Regions from separate parts of the Streptomyces sp. NBC_01334 genome, predicted to be linked through region 3. Evidence: riboswitches for the same ligand, from Rfam matches in the RefSeq annotation. Region 3 holds a riboswitch; each other region holds the start of a gene.
The links. Region 3 has a riboswitch for S-adenosylmethionine ahead of OG736_RS40465 (putative leader peptide). Riboswitches for the same ligand answer to the same signal wherever they lie in the genome.
Positions count from the first base shown of each region.

Region 1 (5,637 bases), 6.2 Mb from region 3:
CTTCGGGACGATGACCGAGGACCGGATGGGCCGCGTCGAGTTCACGCTCTTCTACCTCGGCTGCGGCTACCTGGCCCTGATGGGCTACGCCGCCGCCAACGCCGAGTCGTCGCAGTCCCTGGTCGGCGCCTCCGGGGCGATCTCCGCGGTCCTCGGCGCGTTTCTGTACCTGTTCCCCCGGGCGCGGGTCACCAGTCTCCTGCCGTTCCTGTTCTTCCTGCCGCTGCGCTTCCCCGCGTGGGTCGTGCTGCCCTTCTGGGCCGCCCTGCAGTGGGTGGCGGCGGGGCGGGCCGCCCAGGGGCCGGGGGTGGCCTATCTGGCGCACCTGGTGGGCTTCGGCCTGGGGCTCCTCTACGCGTGGGCCCGTTCCGGGAAGAAGCAAGGCCCGAAGGGTGGCCTCGAAGGGGCGGCGGCGGGTGACGGGCGGGCGACTAGAGTGAAGCCCGCCCCAGCTCCGGCCCCCGAGGGAGAGAACCAGCCGTGATCACCGCGATCGTCCTCATCAAGACCAGCGTGGACCGGATTCCCGAGATCGCGGAGCGGATCGCTTCGCTGGACTCCGTCAGCGAGGTCTTCTCCGTCACCGGGACGTACGACCTGATCGCCATGGTGCGGGTCAAGGAGCACGAGGACCTGGCGGAGGTCATCCCGGGCAGCATCAGCAAGATCCCCGGGGTGGAGGGCACGGACACGCACGTCGCCTTCCGCACCTACTCGCAGCACGACCTGGAGGCGGCGTTCGCGATCGGGCTGGACTCCTGACCGGCTGAACACCGCCTCCGGCGGACCGTCGCTCAGACCGCGGGCACGCAGCGGCCGTCTTCCGTCCGGTACTGCCACTGCGCACCCTCGCTCACCAGTTCGCGCACCGCGTTCACGAAGCGCTCCACGTGCTCGTCCGGGGTTCCCGCGCCGAAGCTCACCCGGATCGCGTTGAGGGACTTCTCGCCGGGAGCCGCCTCGGGGGCGCCGCACTCGCCCTGGTTCCGGGGGTCGCTGCCCAGCAGGGTACGGACCAGGGGGTGGGCGCAGAAGAGGCCGTCGCGGACCCCGATGCCGTACTCGGCGGAGAGGGCGGCGGCGAAGTGGGAGCTGTTCCAGCCCTCGACGACGAAGGAGATCACGCCGACCCGCGGCGCGTCGTCCCCGAACAGGGACAGCACCTTCACCTGCGGGACCTCGGCCAGACCGGCCCGCACCTTCGCGATCAGGTACTCCTCCCGGGCGACCAGGCTGTCGAAGCCCGCCTCGGTGAGGGCCTTGCACGCCGAGGCGATGGAGTAGGCGCCGATCACGTTCGGGGAGCCGGCCTCGTGGCGGGCGGCGCTCTCGTGCCACTCCACGTCCACTCCCCCGTCCTCGCGCCGCGTGACCTTGCGGCTGGCGCCGCCGCCCGCGAGGTACGGGTCGGCCGCCACCAGCCAGTCGGCGCGGCCGGCCAGCACGCCGGAACCGAAGGGCGCGTACAGCTTGTGACCGGAGAAGGCGATCCAGTCGACGTCGAGCTCCTGCACGGAGACCGGGTGGTGCGGGGCCAGCTGGGCCGCGTCCAGGACGATCCGGGCGCCGTGGGCGTGCGCGGCGGCCGCCAGCTCGCGTACCGGCCACAGCTCGCCGGTGACGTTCGAGGCGCCGGTGACGCAGACCAGGGCCGGGCCGTGGGGGTCACGGTCGGCGAGGGCCCGCTCCAGCGTCTCGACGGCCTGGCGCGGGGTGCGCGGGGCGTTCAGGTAGGTGACCCGGGCGTCCTGCCAGGGCAGCAGCGAGGCGTGGTGCTCGGTCTCGAAGACGAAGACCTGGCAGCCGGCCGGGAGGGCCCGAGCCAGCAGGTTGAGGGAGTCCGTCGTCGAGCGGGTGAAGACCAGCTGGTCGTCGGGGCGGCAGTCCAGGAACTCGGCCACCGTCCTGCGGGCGTTCTCGAAGAGGTCCGTGGAGAGCTGCGAGAGGTAGCCGGCGCCCCGGTGGACGCTGCCGTAGTACGGGGCGTAGGCCGCCACGTCGTCCCAGACGCGCTGGAGGGCGGGGGCGCTGGCCGCGTAGTCGAGCGCCGCGTAGGTGACCTCGCCGCCCGTCACGAGCGGGACCGTGACATCCCGGCCGAGAACGGGCAGCGGGGCACAAACGGTACGGGCGGCGGCAGCGGTGGAGACAGACATGGCGAACTCCCGTGAGAGGCAAGGGGGAACCACCGTGCGAGCGGGCATGGCTCGAGCACGGAGGAAGGTGAAAGGGGTGTGCGGAGGCGGGGCTCTACGCCCTATCGCATTCGCTTGCTCACGGAAGGCTCCCTCGAACGACCAGGACCCCTGGCGGTACTCACTCAGAAGAGTGCGAGGGGTCCGCGCTTGCCGTAGACCTCGCTGCCTACGACCTGGTCTTCACCCGGGGCACCCCGCCACGGACGGAGGGTTGCCGGACAGTCGGCCGGGGCCTCATGACTGTCACTCATGACCTGATACAGGAACGTACGTGAAGTGATCGCCGTCCCGCAACCCGTGTCCGGATCGCGGGACGGCCTTCAGCGGTGAGGCGTCACGCCTGGGTGGCGGCGACCCAGCGGTCCAGCGCCCGCTTGGCCGCACCCGAGTCGATCGACTCGGCCGCCTTGTCCATGCCGTCGCGCAGTTGCCCGGCAAGGGTTCCGGAGCCCGGCTCCAGGGCCACCAGCGCCGCCGCCGAGTTCAGCAGCACGGCGTCCCGCACCGGTCCCGTCTCGCCCTCCAGAAGGCGGCGGGCGACCTCCGCGTTGTACGACGGGTCCCCGCCCCGCAGAGCCTCGACCGGGACCAGCTCGAGCCCGACGTCACGCGGGTCGAAGGTCTCCTCGGTGACCTTGCCGTCGCGGACGACCCACACGTGGGACGTGGCGGTCGTGGTCAGCTCGTCGAGACCGTCGTCGCCCCGGAAGACCAGGGAGGAGTTGCCGCGCTCGGCGAAGACGCCCGCGACGACCGGCGCCATCCGCGGGTCCGCGACCCCGACCGCCTGGGCCCGCACCTTGGCGGGGTTGGTCAGCGGGCCGAGCACGTTGAACACCGTGCGGATACCCAACTGGCCGCGCGCGGCGCCCACATGACGCAGCGCCGGGTGGAACTTGATCGCGAAGCAGAAGGTGATCCCGGCCTCCTGGGCCACCTCGGCCACCCGCCGCGGGGTCAGCTCCAGATTGACGCCGAGCTTCTCCAGGACGTCGGAGGCGCCGGACGCGGAGGACGCCGCCCGGTTGCCGTGCTTGACGACCGTGGCGCCCGAGCCGGCCACGACGATCGCCGACATCGTGGAGATGTTGACCGTCTTCGCGCCGTCACCGCCGGTGCCGACGATGTCGACGGTCCGGCCGGGCACCTCGATCAGGTTGGCGTGCTCGTACATCGCCCGGACGAGTCCGTTGATCTCCGCGACGGTCTCGCCCTTGGCCCGCAGCGCCACCACGAACCCGGCGATCTGCGCGTCGGTCGCCTCGCCGCGCATGATCCGGTCCAGCGCCCAGAACGTGGCGTCGGCGTCCTGGTCGCGACCGTACAGCAGACCGTTCAGCACCTCGGGCCAGGAACGGCCCGCCGCGGTGTCGCCTCCAGCGGGGGTCACAGCGCTCATAGCCGCTCCTGCGTGTGTCGTCGTGTACGTCGTGTACGTCGTCTGCCGTCGTGCGCCTCGTGACAAGGTGCACCCCACCCTATCCAGCCCGTGGGCACGGCAAAGGGCCCCGTCCGAAGACCGGACGGGGCCCTTTCCTGCGGCGTGGCGACGCCTCAGCGATCAGTGGTGGCCGTGGCCGCTCGTGATCTCCTTGTACTCCTCCACGGTGGGCTTCGGAATCTGCTGGTCCTCACCGAAGTACGCCCCGCTGATCTTGGCGCGGAGCTTCTCCTTGCCCTTCACCTTGCGCTCGACGCCGTTGTCGTCGACGGCGGCGCCGATCGCGGCCGGCTCGTACTGCTCGTGCGCCGTGAGGGTGTGCAGCTGCTCCTGGCTGAGCGGTTCGTGGATCTCGATGAACTCACCGTGCGGCAGGCGCTTGATGGTGCCGGTCTCGCGACCGTGCAGCACCTTGTCCCGGTCCCGGCGCTGGAGGCCGAGGCAGATCCGCTTGGTGACGATGTACGCGATGACCGGTCCGGCGATGAAGAAGATCCGGACGAACCAGGTGATCGAGTTGATCGACAGGTGGAGGTGGGTGGCCCACAGGTCGTTGCCACCGCCGACCAGCATGATCATGTACATCGTGACCCAGGCGACACCCAGCGCCGTGCGCGTCGGGGCGTTGCGCGGCCGGTCCAGGATGTGGTGCTCGCGCTTGTCGCCCGTGACCCACGACTCGATGAAGGGGTAGAGCGCGAGGATCGCGAGGAGGACACCGAACAGGACCAGCGGGATGAACACACCCAGGACCAGGGTGTGGCCCCAGATGTTGACCTCCCAGCCCGGCATGAATCGGATCAGACCCTCGGCGAAGCCCATGTACCAGTCGGGCTGGGCGCCGGTGGACACCTGGTCCGGACGGTAGGGGCCCATGGCCCAGATCGGGTTGATCTGGGCGATGCCCGCGATGACCCCGATGACACCGAAGACCAGGAAGAAGAAGCCTCCGGCCTTGGCCATGTACACCGGCAGCAGCGGCATGCCGACGACGTTCTTGTTGCTCTTTCCGGGGCCCGCGAACTGCGTGTGCTTGTGGTAGAAGACCAGGATCAGGTGGCCGACCACGAGCCCGAGCATGATGCCCGGCAGCAGCAGGATGTGGATCGAGTAGAACCGCGCCACGAAGTCGTGGCCCGGGAACTCCCCGCCGAACAGGAACATCGAGATGTACGTGCCGACGATCGGCATCGACAGGATCGCGCCCTGGGTGAAGCGGACACCGGTGCCGGAGAGCAGGTCGTCCGGGAGCGAGTAGCCGGTGAAACCGGTGAACATGCCGAGGACGAACAGCAGGAAGCCGAACAGCCAGTTGATCTCACGCGGCTTGCGGAACGCGCCCGTGAAGAACACCCGCATCATGTGCACGAACATGCCGGCGAGGAAGATCAGCGCCGCCCAGTGGTGGATCTGCCGGATGAGCAGACCGCCGCGCACGTCGAAGGAGATGTGCAGGGTCGAGCTGAACGCCTCGGACATCAGCTGTCCCTGGAGCGGGACGTAGCTGCCGTGGTACTCCACCTCGTTCATCGACGGGTGGAAGAACAGCGTCAGATACACACCCGTGAGGATGATGATGATGAAGCTGTAGAGGCAGATCTCACCCAGCATGAACGACCAGTGGTCGGGGAAGATCTTGCGCATGTTGGCCTTGGCCAGGGTGTAGATCCCCAGCCGGCCGTCGGCCCAGTCGGCGATCCGCTCGCCCGCCGGAGCCTTCCCGCGGTCACGGGACTCGTTGCTCTCGGTGTTCTCGTTCGTGCTCATCCGCGCTCCCAGAAAGCAGGACCGACGGGCTCTTCGAAGTCGCCGAGCGCCTCGAGATAGCCCTCGTCGTTCACACCGATGCGCAGCTGCGGCAGGGCGTGGCCGGCGGGGCCGAAGATCACTCGGGCACCGTCGGAGAGGTCGAAGGTGGACTGGTGGCAGGGGCACAGCACGTGGTGCGTCTGCTGCTCGTACAGCGAGATCGGGCAACCGACGTGGGTGCAGATCTTC
Region 1 covers NZ_CP130718.1:2,887,297-2,892,933, forward strand. The annotation lists gene OG736_RS13140 (rhomboid family intramembrane serine protease) at 1-484, shown strand, start outside; gene OG736_RS13145 (Lrp/AsnC family transcriptional regulator) at 481-762, shown strand; gene OG736_RS13150 (aminotransferase class V-fold PLP-dependent enzyme) at 795-2,156, opposite strand; SAM riboswitch class IV at 2,337-2,453, opposite strand; gene trpD (anthranilate phosphoribosyltransferase) at 2,533-3,597, opposite strand; gene qcrB (cytochrome bc1 complex cytochrome b subunit) at 3,760-5,406, opposite strand; gene qcrA (cytochrome bc1 complex Rieske iron-sulfur subunit) at 5,403-5,637, opposite strand, start outside.
Region 1: another riboswitch for S-adenosylmethionine. It lies ahead of OG736_RS13150 (aminotransferase class V-fold PLP-dependent enzyme); the one in region 3 lies ahead of OG736_RS40465 (putative leader peptide).

Region 2 (5,637 bases), 4.5 Mb from region 3:
AGCGGGGCATCCTCGCCCTGGAGCGGCGCGGGTTCTCCGGCCCCGGCGCGAAGGAACGGGCGATACGCGAGGAACTGGACCTGTCCCCGGTCCGCTACTACCAACTCCTCAACGCCCTCCTGGACGACCCGCGCGCCCTGGCCCACGACCCGGTCACGGTGAACAGACTGCGCAGGGTGCGGGAGGCGAGGCGGGGGGAGCGCTAGGGCGTGTCTGACCATGCGCGCCCGGCGGGAACGGTCAGGCGCGTCCTGGCCGCGGGCGTGCGTTGGTTATCGTCGGCGTATGGGCACCCACGAGACGCATTCCTCGGAACCCGAACCCCTTCCCCTCCCCGTTCCGGTCACCCCGGCGGGCCGCGCCGCGCTCGACGCGATCGTCGGCCGGCCCGCCACCACGCTCGTCGCGCTCGACTTCGACGGCACCCTCGCCCCGATCGTCGAGAACCCGGAGGACGCCCGGGCGCACCCCGACGCCGTACCCGCGCTCACCGCCCTCGCGCCGAAGGTCGCCGCCGTGGCCGTCATCACCGGGCGGCCCGCCGAGGTCGCCGTACGGCACGGCGGTTTCGCCGGGGCCGAAGGACTGGAACACCTCTCCGTCCTCGGCCACTACGGCGCCGAACGCTGGGACGCCCGCACCGGCGCCCTCAGCGCCCCGGCCCCGCACCCCGGAGTGGCCGCCGTCCGCGCGGAACTCCCGCGGGTCCTGGCCGCCGCCGGGGACCGGCCGGGTGTCTCGGTCGAGGAGAAGGGCGGCCGGGCCGTCGCCGTGCACACCCGCCGCGCCGACGACCCCCGGGCCGCCTTCGAAGCGCTGCGGGCCCCGCTCACCGACCTCGCCGCCCGGCACGGCCTGATCGTGGAACCCGGCCGGATGGTCCTCGAGCTGCGCCCGCCGGGCATGGACAAGGGCGTCGCCCTGCTGGAGCACGTCCGCGAGACCGGCGCGCGGTCCGTCCTCTACGCCGGTGACGACCTCGGCGACCTGCCCGCCTTCGCCGCCGTGGAGAAGCTCCGCACGGACGGCGTACCCGGGCTGCTGGTGTGCAGCGGCAGCACCGAGGTCGGTGAACTGGCGGAGCGCGCGGACCTCGTCGTCGACGGGCCCGCCGGCGTCGTACGGCTGCTGCGGGAACTGGCCGCTCAGCTCGGCTGAATCTCCCGCAGGGCGTTCAGCTGGTCCAGGAACCACTGGGCCGGGGGAAGCGCGGTCGCCGCCGCGGACAGCCGCTTCGTGCGCGCGGCCCGCTCCTCCGGCTTCATGGTCAGCCCCTCGTGCAGGGCGCGGGCGGTCTCCAGGACGTCGTACGGGTTCACCGTGATCGCGTCCTCGCGCAGCTCCCAGTAGGCCCCCGCCTCCCGGGACAGGACCAGCGCGCAGCCCTCGTCGGAGACGACCGGGACCTCCTTGGCGACCAGGTTCATGCCGTCGCGGATCGGGTTCACCAGGGCCACGTCGGCCAGCCGGTAGGCCGCGAGGGAGCGGGCGAAGTCGTCCTTGAGGTTGAGCAGGACCGGGGTCCAGCCGGGCGTGCCGTAGGCGTCGTTGATCTTCTCGGACAGGCGCTGCACCTCGGCCATGTAGTCGCGGTAGACGGCGAGGTCCTGGCGGGAGGGGTAGGCGAAGGCCACGTGGACGACCCGTTCGCGCCACTCCGGGTGGTCGTCGAGCAGCTGTCGGTAGGCCAGGAGCCCGCGCACGATGTTCTTGGACAACTCGGTGCGGTCGACGCGGACGATCGCCTTGCGGCCCTCGCCGATCTCCGCGCGCAGCGCCGCCAAGCGCTCGTCGACGTCCGGCCGGTGCGAGCGCTCGCGCAGGAAGTCGGCGTCGGCGCCGAGACCGTGCACGCCGATCTGCGTCTTGCCGGGACCGCCGGCGAACTCCGTACAGCACGCGGTGAACGCGTCCGCCCAGCGCCGGGTGAGGAAGCCCAGGCGGTCCGCGCCGAGCATGCCGTGCAGCAGCTGCTCGCGGATGTCCCCCGGCAGCAGCGCGAAGTAGTCCACCGGCGCCCACGGCGTGTGCGAGAAGTGGCCGATGCGCAGGTCCGGGCGCAGCTCACGCAGCATCCCCGGCACCAGACACAGGTGGTAGTCCTGCACGAGGACCGCCGCCCCGTCCGCCGCCTCCTCGGCCAGCGCCTCCGCGAACGCCCGGTTGTAGGCCTCGTACGACGCCCACTGGCGGCGGAACTCCGCGTCGAAGGCGGGCTCCAGCGGCGTCTGGTAGAGCAGGTGGTGGACGAACCACAGCACGGAGTTGGCGATGCCGTTGTACGCGTCGGCGTGCACGTCGGCCGGAACGGCCAGCATGCGCACGCCCTCCTCGCCGACGCCGCGCCGGACCGCCTCCCGGTCGCCGTCGGAGAGTGCCGAGCACACCCAGAGGGCGCCCGCCTCGGGTCCGATGGCCGACAGACCGGAGACCAGCCCGCCGCCGCCGCGTTTCGCGTGCAGCGAGCCGTCCTCGCGTACTTCGTAGGAGACCGGGCCGCGGTTGGACGCGACCAGCACCTCGGCGGCCGGGGCGGCAGTGTCGTGCGTGGAAGCCATACGCCTCAACCTAGCCCGGTCGGGAAACGCTCAAACGTACGGTCGCGCTGTGTGGACGGGCCGTATCTGGCCGTATATCGCCGTTATCGGCGCTATCGCCGTATACGGCCCGTCCGACGCGTTACGCGACCTTGCGGGTCGCGTACTCCGCGATCTCCGCCATCGGCGGCCGTTCCTCGGTGTCCACGGAGTACGTGCGCGGCTCGAAGCCGTCCGCGCTCCGTTCGAACTGGGTCAGGGACGGGCGGATCAGGTGCCCGCGGGCCAGCCGGAGCTGGGCGGTGCGGTAGATGGCCGCCGCCATCCGGCCCAACGCCTGCCCGTCCTGGTGACGGTGCTTGCGCACGCCGATGTCGACCTGGGCGAGGGCGTCCAGGCCCACCAGGTGCAGGGCGTCCACCAGCATGCCCAGCTCCACGCCGTAGCCGACGGGGAAGGGCAGCTGCTCCAGCAGACCGCGGCGGGCCGCGTACTCGCCGCCGAGCGGCTGCACGAACCCGGCCAGCTGCGGCCAGTGCATGTTGAGCAGCGGGCGGGCCATCAGCTCGGTGACCCTGCCGCCCTGGCCGGCCGCGCCGCCCAGCGGGCGGTCGTACATGCCCTTGACCAGATCCACCCCGGGGTCGGTGAGCAGCGGGCCGACGATCCCCGAGACGAAGTCCGAGGAGAACTCCCTCAGATCGGCGTCGATGAAACAGACGATGTCCCCGGTGGTGACCAGCAGGGAGCGCCACAGGACCTCGCCCTTGCCGGGCACGGCCGGTATCCGCGGCAGGATGTCGTCCCGGTGGACGACCCGCGCGCCGGCCGCCGCGGCCACCTCGGACGTACGGTCGGTCGATCCCGAGTCGACGACGACGATCTCGTCGACGAGCGGGACCTGGTGCATGAGGTCGTGACGGATGACCGCGACGATGTCACCGACCGTCTCCTCCTCGTTCAGCGCGGGCAGGACGACGGACACCGACTGGTTCGTGGCGCGCTTGGCGGCCAGGATCCGGTGGAGCGGACGATCGGTCACGGACCAGGAGCGGGTGGCCAGCCAGCGCTCAGTTTCTCGAAGCACAGTCTGCGGCTCCTCACTGTCGTGATCACACCGGGTGCACAGGAGGTGACCGTGTGATCCATCTCGCGGTTCGGACGACTATCTCAACTGTCCTGGCCTTCGGTTACAGTCTTGAACAACGCGGATGACCATCGCATGTCCGAGGTCGCCCCCCGTTCACAACTTCATACCGCTCATCCAGAGGGGCAGAGGGATACGGCCCGATGAAGCCCCGGCAACCCTCCAGCCGGTCTCGTAACGATCACTGATCCACGTGGTGATCGCTTCGCGAGGCTCCCGGCTCGGGAAGGTGCCAAATCCGTCTCACGGCGAGATGCGTCGTGAGGAAGATGAGGAGAAAGGGCCTCGCCTCACATGGCTGCGCAGACTGTTGCAAGCACCACCGACTCTACGACGTCCTCTGCTGTCGACCTCGGTCCGGCCGCGGCGTTGACCTGCCGCGAGTGCGGCCACCGCGTGCCCCTCGGCCCGGTCTTCGCCTGCGAGGAGTGTTTCGGCCCGCTCGAGATCGCCTACGACTTCTCCTCCTACGACACGGAGGAGCTCCGCAAGCGCATCGAGGCGGGGCCCGCGAACATCTGGCGCTACGCGCCGCTGCTGCCCGTCCCCGCGGACGTGGCCGACAAGCCCAACATCAACCCCGGTTGGACCAAGCTCGTCCAGGCCGACAACCTCGCCCGTGAACTGGGTGTCGACGCCGGCAAGCTCTTCGTCAAGGACGACTCCGGCAACCCGACGCACTCCTTCAAGGACCGCGTCGTCGCCCAGGCCATCGAGGCCGCCCGCGCGTTCGGCTTCACCACTCTCTCCTGCTCCTCCACGGGCAACCTGGCCGGTGCCGTCGGCGCCGCCGCCGCCCGGGCGGGCTTCCGGTCCTGCGTGTTCATCCCGCACGACCTGGAGCAGGGCAAGGTCGTCATGGCCGCGATCTACGGCGGCGAGCTCGTCGGCATCGAGGGCAACTACGACGACGTCAACCGCTTCTGCTCCGAGCTCATCGGCGACTCGGCGGGCGAGGGCTGGGGCTTCGTCAACGTCAACCTGCGGCCGTACTACGCCGAGGGTTCCAAGACGCTGGCGTACGAGATCTGTGAGCAGCTCGGCTGGCGGCTGCCGGACCAGCTGGTCGTGCCGATCGCCTCCGGCTCCCAGCTCACGAAGATCGACAAGGGCCTCCAGGAGCTGATCAAGCTCGGGCTGGTCGAGGACAAGCCGTACAAGATCTTCGGCGCGCAGGCCGAGGGCTGCTCCCCGGTGTCCGTGGCCTACAAGGCCGGGCACGACGTGGTCCGCCCCCAGAAGCCGAACACCATCGCCAAGTCGCTGGCCATCGGCAACCCCGCGGACGGTCCGTACGTCCTCGACATCGCGCGGCGCACCGGCGGCGCGGTGGAGGACGTGAACGACGAGCAGGTCGTCGACGCGATCAAGCTGCTGGCGCGCACCGAGGGCATCTTCGCGGAGACCGCCGGTGGTGTGACGGTGGGCGTGACGCGCAAGCTGATCGAGAACGGCCTTCTCGACCCGACCAGGACGACCGTCGTCCTCAACACGGGCGACGGACTGAAGACCCTGGACGCGGTGGCCGGCACCGGGCTGACCGCGACCATCCGTCCCAACCTCGACTCCTTCCGCGAGGCCGGCCTCGCGTCATGAGCGGGGCGCTCCGCTGTAAGACCGTATGTGTGCTGCGGGCCGGCGTGGGCCGGCCGCGCCCACGCGGCGGCAGTCGCACGATCCAGACAGCCCCGCGTCCCTGAGGCCGACTACCCGACCGGAGACCACCAGACATGAGCGTCAACGTCCGCATCCCCACCATCCTGCGCACCTACACCGGCGGCCAGGCCGAGGTGAAGGCCGAGGGGGCGACCCTCGGTGAGGTCATCGCCGACCTGGAGAAGAACCACACCGGCATCGCCGCCCGGGTCCTGGACGACCAGGGCAAGCTGCGTCGGTTCGTCAACGTGTACGTGAACGACGACGACGTCCGCTTCGAGCAGGGGCTGGAGACGG
Region 2 covers NZ_CP130718.1:4,583,368-4,589,004, reverse strand. The annotation lists gene OG736_RS20430 (DUF3263 domain-containing protein) at 1-206, shown strand, start outside; gene otsB (trehalose-phosphatase) at 286-1,158, shown strand; gene OG736_RS20420 (alpha,alpha-trehalose-phosphate synthase (UDP-forming)) at 1,146-2,558, opposite strand; gene OG736_RS20415 (glucosyl-3-phosphoglycerate synthase) at 2,680-3,624, opposite strand; SAM riboswitch class I at 3,795-3,960, shown strand; gene thrC (threonine synthase) at 3,979-5,280, shown strand; gene OG736_RS20405 (ubiquitin-like small modifier protein 1) at 5,415-5,637, shown strand, end outside.
Region 2: another riboswitch for S-adenosylmethionine. It lies ahead of thrC (threonine synthase); the one in region 3 lies ahead of OG736_RS40465 (putative leader peptide).

Region 3 (5,637 bases):
GAACGTGGGCACCGACACCCCCAGCGGCGGTAGCGACAGCAGCAGCTGTCGCAACCAGCGCCGGGTGGTGTAGGTCGCCAGCACCGCAAGCCCGCCGCCGAGGAAGACCGCGAGGAGCAGTGCCGCCCCGGTCAGCTGGAGGGTCTGCGGCAGCGCGTCGGCCAGCGTCGAGGTCACCGGTCGGCCGGTGGACACCGAGTCGCCGAAGTCGCCGCGCACCGCCCTGCCGAGATAGTCGGCGTACTGCGCGAGAACCGGCTTGTCGAAGCCGTACTCGTGCCGCAGCGCCGCGAGTTGGGCCGGATCGACCTGACCTGTGTCCGCTCCCGCTCCGGCCATCGCAGAGACGGGGTCACCGGGCAGGTAGTCCAGCACGAGGAAGGACACCGTGTAGGCCGCCCAGAGCACCCCGAGGGCCTGCGCGAGTCGCTTGACCACATAGAGACGCATGCCGGCCGCTATCCGACCCAGGTGTCGTGCAGCTGGATCCGGCTGGAGGCCTCGAAGTCGAGGTTGTGCACCTTCTTAGCCACCCCCAGCTGGGTCTGAAGCTCCACCACGGGGACGACGTAGGCGTTCTGCACGATCAACTGCTGTGCCTGGGTGACGAGTTGCTTGCGCTTCGCCGCGTCGGTCGTCGCGGCCTGCTGAGTCAGCGCGGTGTCCAGCGGGCCGGCCGGCAGGTGGTAGAAGTTGGCCAGCAGAGTGGAGTACGAGCTGCGCAGGATGTCCGGGTCGGCGCGGGTCACGTTGCCCCACACCGCGTCGAAGTCACCGGACTGTAGGGTCGGGGAGAACTGGGCGATCTGGAGCTGCTTGAGCACCACCTCGACACCGACGGCCTTGAGCTGCTGCTGGATCAGTTCCAGCGCGGGCTGGTTGGTGGCCGCGTTGGCGAACCACTTGACGGTCAGGCTCAGCTTCTTGCCGTCCTTGGCCCGGACGCCGTCGCTGCCCGCCTTCCAACCGGCGGATTCCAGTAGGGACTTCGCCTTGGCTGCGTCGAAGGTCAGGTCGGAGCCGAGGTCGGTGTAGTCCGGTGTGGTGTGCGCCAGGATGCTGGTCGCCGCCTCGGTGCCGGTCGGGAACACGGCGTCGACGATCTGCTGCCGGTCGATGGCGAACAGGATCGCCTGGCGTACCTTCGCGTCCTTGAAGAGCGGCCGGGAGTTGTTGAGCCCCAGGTTGAACACCACGCCCGGGTTGGCCCGCGCCTGGAGGTTCACCGCGCCGCCCTTGAGCGCCGCCTCGTTGGCCCTGCCGACGCTGCCGATCGCGTCCACCTGGCCGGACTGGAGGCTGCCGGTGCGCACGCCCGCCTCGGGCACCACCTTGAACACCAGCTTGTCCAGGTAGGCCTCGCCCTGCTTGGTCCACAGGGAGGAACCCCAGGCGTACTTGGCGCGCTTGGCCAGGGTGATCGACTGGTTCTGCACATAGCCGTTCAGCACGAACGGCCCGGATCCGACCACTCCCTTGCTGCACTTCTCCTGCGGGCTCCTGCGCACGCTCGCCGACGACTCGATCCCCAGCGAGTGCGTGGCCGTGGCCTGGAGGAACTGCGCGTTGGGCTGCTTGAACTTCACCCGCACCGTGAGCGGGTCCACGGCGGTGGTGCTCTCCACACCGCTCAGGTACCCCTGGGCGAGTGTGGCGAGGGCGCCGAGCTTCGGCACCGCGTCGAAGTTGTCCTTGACCACCTGCGCGGTGAGCGGTGTCCCGTCGCTGAAGGTCACCCCTGATCTCAGGTGGAACGTGAACGTCGTGGTGTCCGCGCTGACGTCCCAGCTCTTCGCGAGCCACGGCACGATCTTGCCGGTCTTGGGGTCCTGGTCGGTCAGGGAGTCCACGACCTGACGCAGTGAGTAGATGGTGTCGTTGCTGCCCACCTGCTGCGGATCCACGCAGCCGGCGTCGGAACCCACCGCGAAGGTCAGGGTGCCACCCGACTTGGGGCTGCCGCCCTCGCCGCTCGAGCTGCCGCTGCCGCTCGACGAGCAGGCGCTGAGCAGAAGGCTGCCGGTCACGAGTGCGGCGAGCGCCGCCCACCGGGGGGTACGGGAATCCGGATGCGCTGTCACGGGATGGTTCTCCTACTCCAAGGTCACCGCGCGCATGCCGGTGCGGAACGCGGCATGGCGATGCGCGGAGGGTGCCGGCCACGCACGGGCCGGCACTGCTCAGAACTGTTCAGGGGGAGGGGGTGTCGACGACCGGGTCGATGGCGACGTCGACGACGGCGTGACCGCGCTGTGTGCGAGGGTCAGCCTGCGGGGTGGGGCGTGATCAGCCCTGACACAGACAGCTGGCGGAGCGCTGCAGGTCGATGTGGCGCCTGCGCGAGAAACCGGAGAACAGTTCCGCGGTCGCGATCGAGGCACTCAGGTTGCCGCTGTGCCGCACGCTGGTCCTCCACATCTCAGGCCCCTGGAACGGGGCCACGCGCTTGCAGGGTCGGTGACCCTGCCGGGCTTTCACCTGGAGCACCCCACCGCGGAGGAGGGTTGCCGGTCAGCTAGCCAGGGCTTGATGCTGACACTCAATGCCGGGGTCGATCTTACGGAGTACTGACATTATCCGTCAATATCGGTAGGAGAGTTGAACGGCTCCGCCGCACCGGCCCGGACGGCGGGTGCGGCGGAGCGGCGTCAGCGCGCGCCGGCCGCCCGTGCGGTGGGGAGGGCAGCGGCGTGGCCGCTACGGCTTGCGGGCGAGGCCGCCGTGTTCGCCGATCACGTCGGGGGCGGGGGAGGTGGCCTCCGGGCGCCAGAGGGGGACCGAGACGACTCCGGGCTCCAGGAGCTCCAGGCCGTCGAAGTACGCCGTGATCTCGTCGACGGAGCGCAGGTTGTACGGGACGGCGCCGCTTTCGTTGTAGGCGTCCTGGGCCTCTTCGAAGACCGGGTCGATGCCCCGCGAACCGTCGTTGACGGAGAGGTAGCTGCCGGACGGCAGTGCCGCCATCAGGCTGTTGACGATGGAACGGGCCTGGTCGTGGTCGGCGACGTGGCCCAGGATGTTGCTGAGGATGAGCGCGGTGGGACGGCTGAAGTCCAGCGTCTCCGCGGCGCTCGCCAGGATGCGCTCCGGGTCCAGCACGTCGGCGTCGACGTAGGAGGTCGCGCCCTCCGCGGTGGAGTAGAGCAGGGCGCGGGCGTGGGCCAGGACCAGCGGGTCGTTGTCGACGTAGACGATCCGCGTCTCGGGGGCGAGACGCTGGGCGACCTCGTGGGTGTTCTCGGCGGTAGGCAGGCCGGTTCCGACGTCCAGGAACTGCCGTATGCCCGCCTCGGAGACCAGGTACGTGATGTTGCGGCGCAGGAAGGCGCGGCTGCTGCGCGCGATGGTGACGATGCCGGGGAACACGGCGGTGTAGGCGTCACCGGCCTGCTCGTCGACGGGGTAGTTGTCCTTCCCGCCCAGCCAGTAGTTCCAGATACGGGCCGAGTGCGGCACCGAGGTGTCGATCTTCTGAGGTGCCGCTGAACCGGGCGTGGTCACATGGTCGGTCATGAGGGGCGTCCGTCTTTCGGCCGAGGCGTGGGCAGTTCGAGCCACAACCTACGTCCCAACGACCCTGGTACGTACACCCGTTCACATTTTCGGTCGGTTCGAACAGTGCTCTCGTGGAAACGACCGGCTGAACGTCCGGCTGTCGGCCGGTCCGGCCGCACCGTCGGTCAGGCCGCCCGCACCTCTCCTGGGACCCCTCAACTCGCTCTGTGCATAGGTACATTGAGACCGCCGAATCCTTGAGCGAGTGGGGGCGAGGATGCGCGACACGGTACTGGACGGCCGGTACACGCTCACGGAGCGGATCGGTGCGGGCGGTATGGGTGTGGTGTGGCGGGCCAGGGACGCGCGGCTCGAACGCACGGTGGCCGTCAAGCTGCTGAGTCTGCCACCGGGCACGGCCGGTGCCGAGCGGGAACGGCTGCTCGCCATGTTCGGGCGGGAGGCACGGGCCGCCGCCGCCCTCGACAGCTCGTACGTCGTGCCGGTCTTCGACCACGGCGCGGAGGGCGAAGTCCCCTACCTGGTCATGCCGTTGCTCTCGGGACGGACCCTGCGCGAGTCGGTGGCCGAGGGGCCGCTGCCGCCGGAGCGGGTCGCGGTGCTCGCGGCGCAGGTCTGCCGGGCCCTGGCGACCGCGCACCGGGCCGGCATCGTGCACCGTGACATCAAACCGGCGAACGTGATGGTCACGGACGAGGGCATGGTGAAGGTGCTCGACTTCGGAATCGCCAAGTTCCTCGACGCGACGACGGGCGGCCGGCTCACCGCCACCACGGACTCGCCCGTCGGCACCCTCCCGTACATGGCGCCGGAGCGTTTCACCCGTGGCGCTGACGACGGCCGCACGGATGTGTACGCGCTGGGCTGCACGGTGTACGAGATGCTCACCGGCGCACCGCCGTTCGACTCGGCGTCGGCGCCCGCGCTGATGCACTGCCATGTGTACGAGACACCGCAGAAGCCGTCGCTACGGTGTCCGGGGCTGGCCCCCGAGTGGGACGAGCTGGTGGGGCGGATGCTGGCGAAGCCGGTCGGTGAGCGACCGACGGCGGAAGAGGCACGGGCGCTGTTCGACACGCTGGCCGCGCCCGCGCCGCAGCTCTCCGCGGCCGCGCCCCGGCTCCCGCATCACACCGCCCTGCCGGGGCAGGGCGCCGCCGCCACGGCACCGGGGAGCCCGGCCCGGGCGTCCGCGCACCGAGCTCAGCGGGATCCCGCGCCTGCGCCGGCCCCGGGGCCGATCGCGGCGGATGTCACGCCCCCCGGCCTCGACGTCACCTCGTACCTCCTCGCACCGCCCCGCCCGAGGCAGCCGCCGACCGTTGCCGCACCCCCACGTCGGCGCTGGCGGGCCGCGTGGATCGGGGCCTGCGTGGTCGTGGCCGTCGCGCTCGTGGCCGCACTCGCCGTCCTCCAGCCCTTCGGCGGCGACGACAGCGACGGCCAGGGCAGCGGGAAGAACGGCTCGGGCGGGTCGAAGGCCGGCACCGTGGCCCCGGTGGCGAAGACCCAGACGCTCACCCTCGGCTCGGCCGCCGACTCCAAGGGTCCGGCCCCGGCGGTGCGGGACGCCCGTAAAGGGGGCACGGTCACGGTCCTCGAACCCGGCGAGATCACCACCGTCGACCCGGGGAACATGTGGTCCGGCGCCGACCGGCTGATCTCCCGCCTCGTCCACCGCAGCCTGACCGCCCTCAGAACCCTGCCCGACGGCTCCGTCCGGCTCGTCGGGGACCTCGCCCAGGACACCGGCCGGTCGTCGCTGGACGGCCGCGCATGGACGTTCACCCTCAAGGCGGGGCTCACCTACAACGACGGCTCGCCCGTACGCGCCCGGGACTTCGCGTACGCGGTCGAGCGCGCCCTCGACCCCGACGAGTTCCCGATGGGCGACCGCACCCTGCGCAGCTTCCTGCTCGGACCCGAGGACGCGGACGGCATCGGCGACGAGCACGCGATGCCGCCGGGCGTCATCGAGACCCCGGACGACCGCACGGTCGTCTTCCATCTCGACGGCGCCCACCCCGACTTCAACGTCGTCCTGGCCGGCCCCAACGGCGCTCCGGTGCCGGAGCGGGTCTCCGACATCTCCGGCACCTCCGCCCTTCTGCCGTCGACGGG
Region 3 covers NZ_CP130718.1:9,095,045-9,100,681, forward strand. The annotation lists gene OG736_RS40455 (ABC transporter permease) at 1-450, opposite strand, end outside; gene OG736_RS40460 (ABC transporter substrate-binding protein) at 459-2,081, opposite strand; gene OG736_RS40465 (putative leader peptide) at 2,287-2,418, opposite strand; SAM riboswitch class IV at 2,438-2,547, opposite strand; gene OG736_RS40470 (SAM-dependent methyltransferase) at 2,698-3,513, opposite strand; gene OG736_RS40475 (protein kinase domain-containing protein) at 3,773-5,637, shown strand, end outside.

Region 4 (5,637 bases), 770 kb from region 3:
CTGGACGCCCCGGTCAGCGGTGGCGGACGGGCCGCCGAACAGGGCACCCTGCTGGTCATGGCGGGCGGGGACCCGGAGGTGTTCGCCTCCTGCCGCCCGGTGTTCGCCACCTACGGCGACCCGGTCGTCCACCTGGGTCCCGTCGGTGCGGGTCAGGTCGCCAAACTGCTCAACAACACCCTGTTCACCGCCCAGTTGGCCCTGGCGGCCGACACCCTCGCGCTCGGTGGGGCCCTGGGCCTGGATCCGGCGGCCCTCGGCCGTGTCCTGCCGAGCGGCAGCGCCGCCAGTTTCGCGCTGGAGCGGGTCGCCGACGCGGGCGGCACCCTCGACCGCATCGGCGCCCACGCGGGCGGGCTGCTCGCCAAGGACGTACGCCTGCTGGGCGAGGTCGCCGACGCGGCGGGCCGGACCGCTACGGGCCCGGTCCGAGACGCCGCCCGCGCCGCCCTGGACGCCATGGGGAGGTGAGGAAGACCGTCGCACCCGGCCGGGCACGCCCCCTCCCTCGCCCCGCCGGGGCGGTCGTCCGTCCGTACGCGGGTACCCGTCCCACTGCGGAAAGGGGCGCACCGCGCTGTCGGCACGGTGTGCGGAGATCCTCGAAGCCGCGCTGGAGGATTCCGCCGCCCGCGGCTTCGAGGGCACCTCGGTCGACGCGGTCGCCGAGGAGAGGGAGCTCCGCGCCATGGCGTCGTCGCGCGGGCCCGGATCCCCCGGCACCGGCCCCGCGCCCCCGGTGACCGGCTCGCCGCAGCCACCGACACCACCCGGTGATCGTCGTCCGGGCCCCTAGAGCGCCACGGGCGCCGTCGAGTGCGGCGGAGTCCTTGGTGCCCGGCGCGCGGACCCCGGCCGGGCCACCCCGACGGAGGCCCGGGCGGGCTCATCGGCACACGGTACGTGTGACGCCGCCGCCACCCTCGAACTGCCCTGCACCGCCTCCGGGACACTCCCGCGGGTGGCGCCGGTACTCACCTGGTGGACGCCCCCTTGACGGGGGCTCGAGGCGGATCGACACTCGATTCGGGAATCCTAGTGAACGGGTAGGGAAACAATGGGGCGACTGGAGCCGACACTCGGCCGAGCGGGCCGTACGGCGTGTTCGTCACCCCTTCTCACCTCCCGCCGTCACATCGACCTGAAGCGCGTCTGCAGCGCCATCAGGTTCCAGGACTGAGCCGGGCCCGTCCCCGCGCCGAACCGCACCGGCGGTGTCCCGCGGACGCGGCCGCACCCGGCACGTGCGGACGAGGTCCGCACCTCCCTCTTCGACGTCGCATCCGCCGCGCGCACGTCCCGTGTGCGTCCCGCCCCCGGGGAGAGTCATGTCCGTCACACCACTGGCCGCCCACCCGTCCACCCGGCCCGCCGCCGCCTTCCGGGGCCGGATCGGCAGGGACGCGCGCAGCGGCCACTACGCGGTGCCGCGCCGTTACCGCCTCCATCTGGCGGCGGCCGACCCCGACTGTCTGCGCATCGCCGTCACCCACAGCCTCCTCGGCCTGGACAAGGCCTGCCCGGTCACCTTCCTGCCCGCCGTCCCGGACTGCCCCGACGGAGGCCACTCCGCGCTGCGTCCGCTGTACGACGCCAGCGCGCACCGGTACACCGGACCCGCCCTCGCCCCCGTGCTCAGCGACGACTGGTCCGGGCGCATCGTCAGCAGCCACGGCCCCGACATCGCCCGGGACCTGGCCCGGCACTTCGGCGGCGGCCGGCCCACCCTGTACCCGTGCGGCCAGGTATCCCAGATCGAGGCCGTCGAGCGGATGTGCGCCCAGGGCATCGAGGAGGCCGCCCAGCGCGCCGGAGCGGCCGACGCCGAGGAGGCGGAGCGCACCGCCGCCCTCGACACGCTGCTCACCACGCTCGGGGTGCTGGAGCGAGGGCTCGGTGCCCACGAGTACCTGATCAGCGATCAGATCACCGCTGCCGACGTCGAGTTGTGGGTCGCCCTGGTCCAACTCGACACCGTGCACCGCTACCACCTGGACGCGGGGGCCGTGCACCGCATCGCCGACCACCCCGCGCTGTGGGCCTACGCCCGCCGGCTGGCCGCTCGTCCGGCCTTCGGCGCCCACCTCGACCTGGACGCCATCGCCCGCCGCCACCACGCCCGTTGCCAGGGCCTGGAGGCCGCCGGCGCCGCTGTCCAGATCCTGGACTGGGAGACCCACGCGGAAGCCGGTGCGGCGGTCCGACCGCAGGTCAACCGGCCCTGACCCGGTCCATCCACCGGACCGCCGTTGACATTCGTTCGGGCAACTGTCTTACTTACGGCCCAGAACGGTCATGAGCGTCAGCGACAAGCCCTGGCTAGCTGACCGGCAACCCTCGCTCCGCGGTGGGGTGCCCCAGGTGACGACCGGACCGACGTTTCGGTAATGACGTATCGGTAAGCGCGAGGGCCCCTCAGGGGCCGGAACAGTGATGGAGACGGACATGTACGCAGCTCATCGGACGGCGCCCCGTCGCCCCCGGGGCTGCGTACGGCCGTACCTCGACATCCTCGTCGCCAACCGCGCCGTCGATCTCCTGCGCGTGAACAGCGCACTGTGTACCGCACCGGGCCGTGCCCGCTGTCGGGGCTGAACGAACCCCTCGCACCGCAGCCCCGCCTCCGCGTTCCTGACGAACACCGCCCGAGCGGTGTGCCGTTGTCCGCCCCACCCCGGTCTCCTGTACGCATCCGTGCGCCATGCCCTGTTCGCGCCCGCGGAGCGGTTCCCGCCGCCCCGCCGAAGCGCGTCCGGCCACGCACGTCCGCCGTGACCCGGGGTGTCCCACTCCCGCCGGAGCCCCTCATGAGTGAACCCCCAGGCGCCGTGACCCTCGCCGAGCCCGCACCCGCCATCGACGTCCCGTCGGAGAAGCTCACCGCCCAGCGCGTCCAGCCGCTGCGCAAGCCCGGCCGCTGGATCGCCACCGCCGTGGCCCTGGTCCTGGTGGCGCAGTTCACGCACGGACTGATCTCCAACCCCTTCTACCAGTGGGACCGCTTCGGCTACTGGTTCCTGCGGCCGGTCATCCTCGACGGACTGCTGATCACCCTCGAAGTGGCCGCCTACAGCGCGGTGCTGGGCCTCCTCGGCGGCATCCTGCTCGCCCTCGCCCGGCTCTCGAAGAGCCCGGTGCTGCGCGCGGTCAGCTGGACCTACGTGTGGGCGCTGCGCTCCATCCCGCTGATCGTGGTGCTGCTCTTCCTCTACAACTTCAGCGCCCTGTACCAGACCCTGAGCGTGGGGGTCCCCTTCGGCCCGGCGTTCTTCCGCTTCGACGAGTCCCGGCTGGCCACCGACATGGTGATCGCCGTCGTCGGCCTCAGCCTCAACGAGGCGGCCTACGCCGCCGAAGTGGTCCGCGGCGGCATCCTCTCCGTCGACCAGGGCCAGCACGAGGCGGCCGCCGCCCTCGGCCTGCCCAAGCGCTACCAGTTCTGGAAGATCGTCTTCCCGCAGGCCCTGCGGTCGATCACGCCGAACTACGTCAACCAGCTGATCGGCCTGGTCAAGTCCACCTCGCTGGTCTTCTACGTGTCGCTGCTCGACCTGTTCGGCACCGCGCAGACCATGGGCGCCACCTATCCCGGCGACATCGTGCCGCTGCTGCTGGTCGTCACCGTCTGGTACCTGATCCTGACCAGCCTCGTCTCCGTCGTCCAGTTCTACGTCGAGCGCTACTACGCCCGGGGCGCCACGCGTTCCCTGCCGCCGACGCCGCTTCAGAAACTGCGGACCGGTCTCACCGACCTGCGGGCCCGCATCCGCCGGGAGGCCGCCGTATGACCACCGAGACCGTGCAGAGCGCCGACACCGCCGGGATCGTGCCCGCCGCCGTCGAGGTGCACGACGTGCACAAGTGGTACGGCGCCCACCGGGTCCTGGACGGTGTGAGCCTGACCGTGCGGCCCGGCGAGGTCACCGTGATCCTCGGCCCGTCCGGCTCCGGCAAGTCCACCCTGCTGCGGGTCATCAACCACCTGGAGAAGCCCGAGATCGGCTACGTCAGCGTCAACGGCGAGCTGATCGGCGTCCGCCGCAACGGCGACCGGCTGCGCGAGCTGAGCGAACGGGCCATCCTGACCCAGCGCGGCCGGATCGGCTTCGTCTTCCAGAACTTCAATCTCTTCCCGCACCTGACCGTGCTGGACAACGTCGCCGCCGCGCCCACCGCCACCGGGCGACTCGCCAAGTCCGCCGCCCTGGAACTGGCCCGCGAACTCCTGGACCGGGTGGGCCTCGCCGACAAGGCCGCCGCCTATCCCCGGCAGCTCTCCGGCGGCCAGCAGCAGCGCGTCGCCATCGCGCGCGCCCTCGCGCTGCGCCCCGGCGTCATCCTCTTCGACGAGCCCACCTCCGCCCTCGACCCCGAGCTCGTGGGAGAGGTCCTCGCCGTCATCAAGGACCTGGCGACCAGCGGCACCACGCTCGTCATCGTCACCCACGAGGTCGGCTTCGCCCGTGAGGTCGCCGACCGGGTCGTCTTCATCGACGACGGGAAGATCGTCGAGCAGGGCCCGCCCGGCGAGGTCCTCGACGCACCGCAGCACGAGCGGACCCGGGACTTCCTCAGCAAGGTGCTCTGACACCGAAGCACCCCACGACCTCCCCCCACGCCACCACCCTCTCGCCCAGTCACATCAGTCACAAAGGACGGCCATGTCTGCCCACTTCACCCGACGCAGCCTGCTTCGCGGCATCACCGCGGCGACCGCGGTCGCCACTCTCGCCACCGGGCTCGCCGCCTGCGGTGGTGACAGCGAGGCCGCCACCACGACCGACGGCGCGGCCGGCAGCGTGACCATCGGCCGGGTGTCCAACGGCGCCGCCGAGGAGACCGCCCTGAAGGTCTCCGAGGTCAAGTCCATCAGCGCCGAACTGCCCGACGCGATCAAGAAGAGCGGCAAGCTGAACATCGGCATCGGCGCCCTGCCCTCCGGCTTCGCCCCGCTCGCCTACGTCGGCGACGACCAGAAGACCCTCACCGGTGCCGAACCCGACCTCGGCCGCCTGGTGGCCGCGGTCCTCGGCCTGAAGTCGGAGACGAAGAACTTCACCTGGGAGAACCTCTTCGTCGGCATCGACAGCGGCAAGGTCGACGTCGGCTTCTCGAACATCACCGACACCGAGGAGCGCAAGAAGAAGTACGAGTTCGCCTCCTACCGTCAGGACAACCTCGGCTGGGAGGTCAAGAAGTCCAGCACCTGGAACTTCGACGGCAACTACGAGAGCCTCGCCGGTCTGACCGTCACCGTGGGCTCCGGCACCAACCAGGAGAAGATCCTCCTGGAGTGGAAGAAGAAGCTGGAGTCCGAGGGCAAGAAGCTCACCGTCAAGTACTACCCGGACCGCAACGGCATCTACCTGGCGCTCGCCAGCGGCAAGATCGACGCGTACTTCGGCCCCAACCCCGGCATCGCCTACAACGTCTCCCAGACCGCGGGCAAGGCCAACGCCACCCGCAACGCGGGCACCTTCTCCGGCGCCGGTGAGACGCTCCAGGGCCTGATCGCCGCCACCGCCAAGAAGGACAGCGGTCTCGCCAAGCCGGTCGCGGACGCCATCAACTACCTGATCGAGCACGGTCAGTACGCCAAGTGGCTGGCGGCCTACAACCTCTCCAACGAGGCCGTCG
Region 4 covers NZ_CP130718.1:8,320,279-8,325,915, forward strand. The annotation lists gene OG736_RS37100 (NAD(P)-dependent oxidoreductase) at 1-471, shown strand, start outside; gene OG736_RS37105 (glutathione S-transferase C-terminal domain-containing protein) at 1,329-2,225, shown strand; SAM riboswitch class IV at 2,292-2,411, shown strand; gene OG736_RS37110 (amino acid ABC transporter permease) at 2,808-3,788, shown strand; gene OG736_RS37115 (amino acid ABC transporter ATP-binding protein) at 3,785-4,588, shown strand; gene OG736_RS37120 (transporter substrate-binding domain-containing protein) at 4,662-5,637, shown strand, end outside.
Region 4: another riboswitch for S-adenosylmethionine. It lies ahead of OG736_RS37110 (amino acid ABC transporter permease); the one in region 3 lies ahead of OG736_RS40465 (putative leader peptide).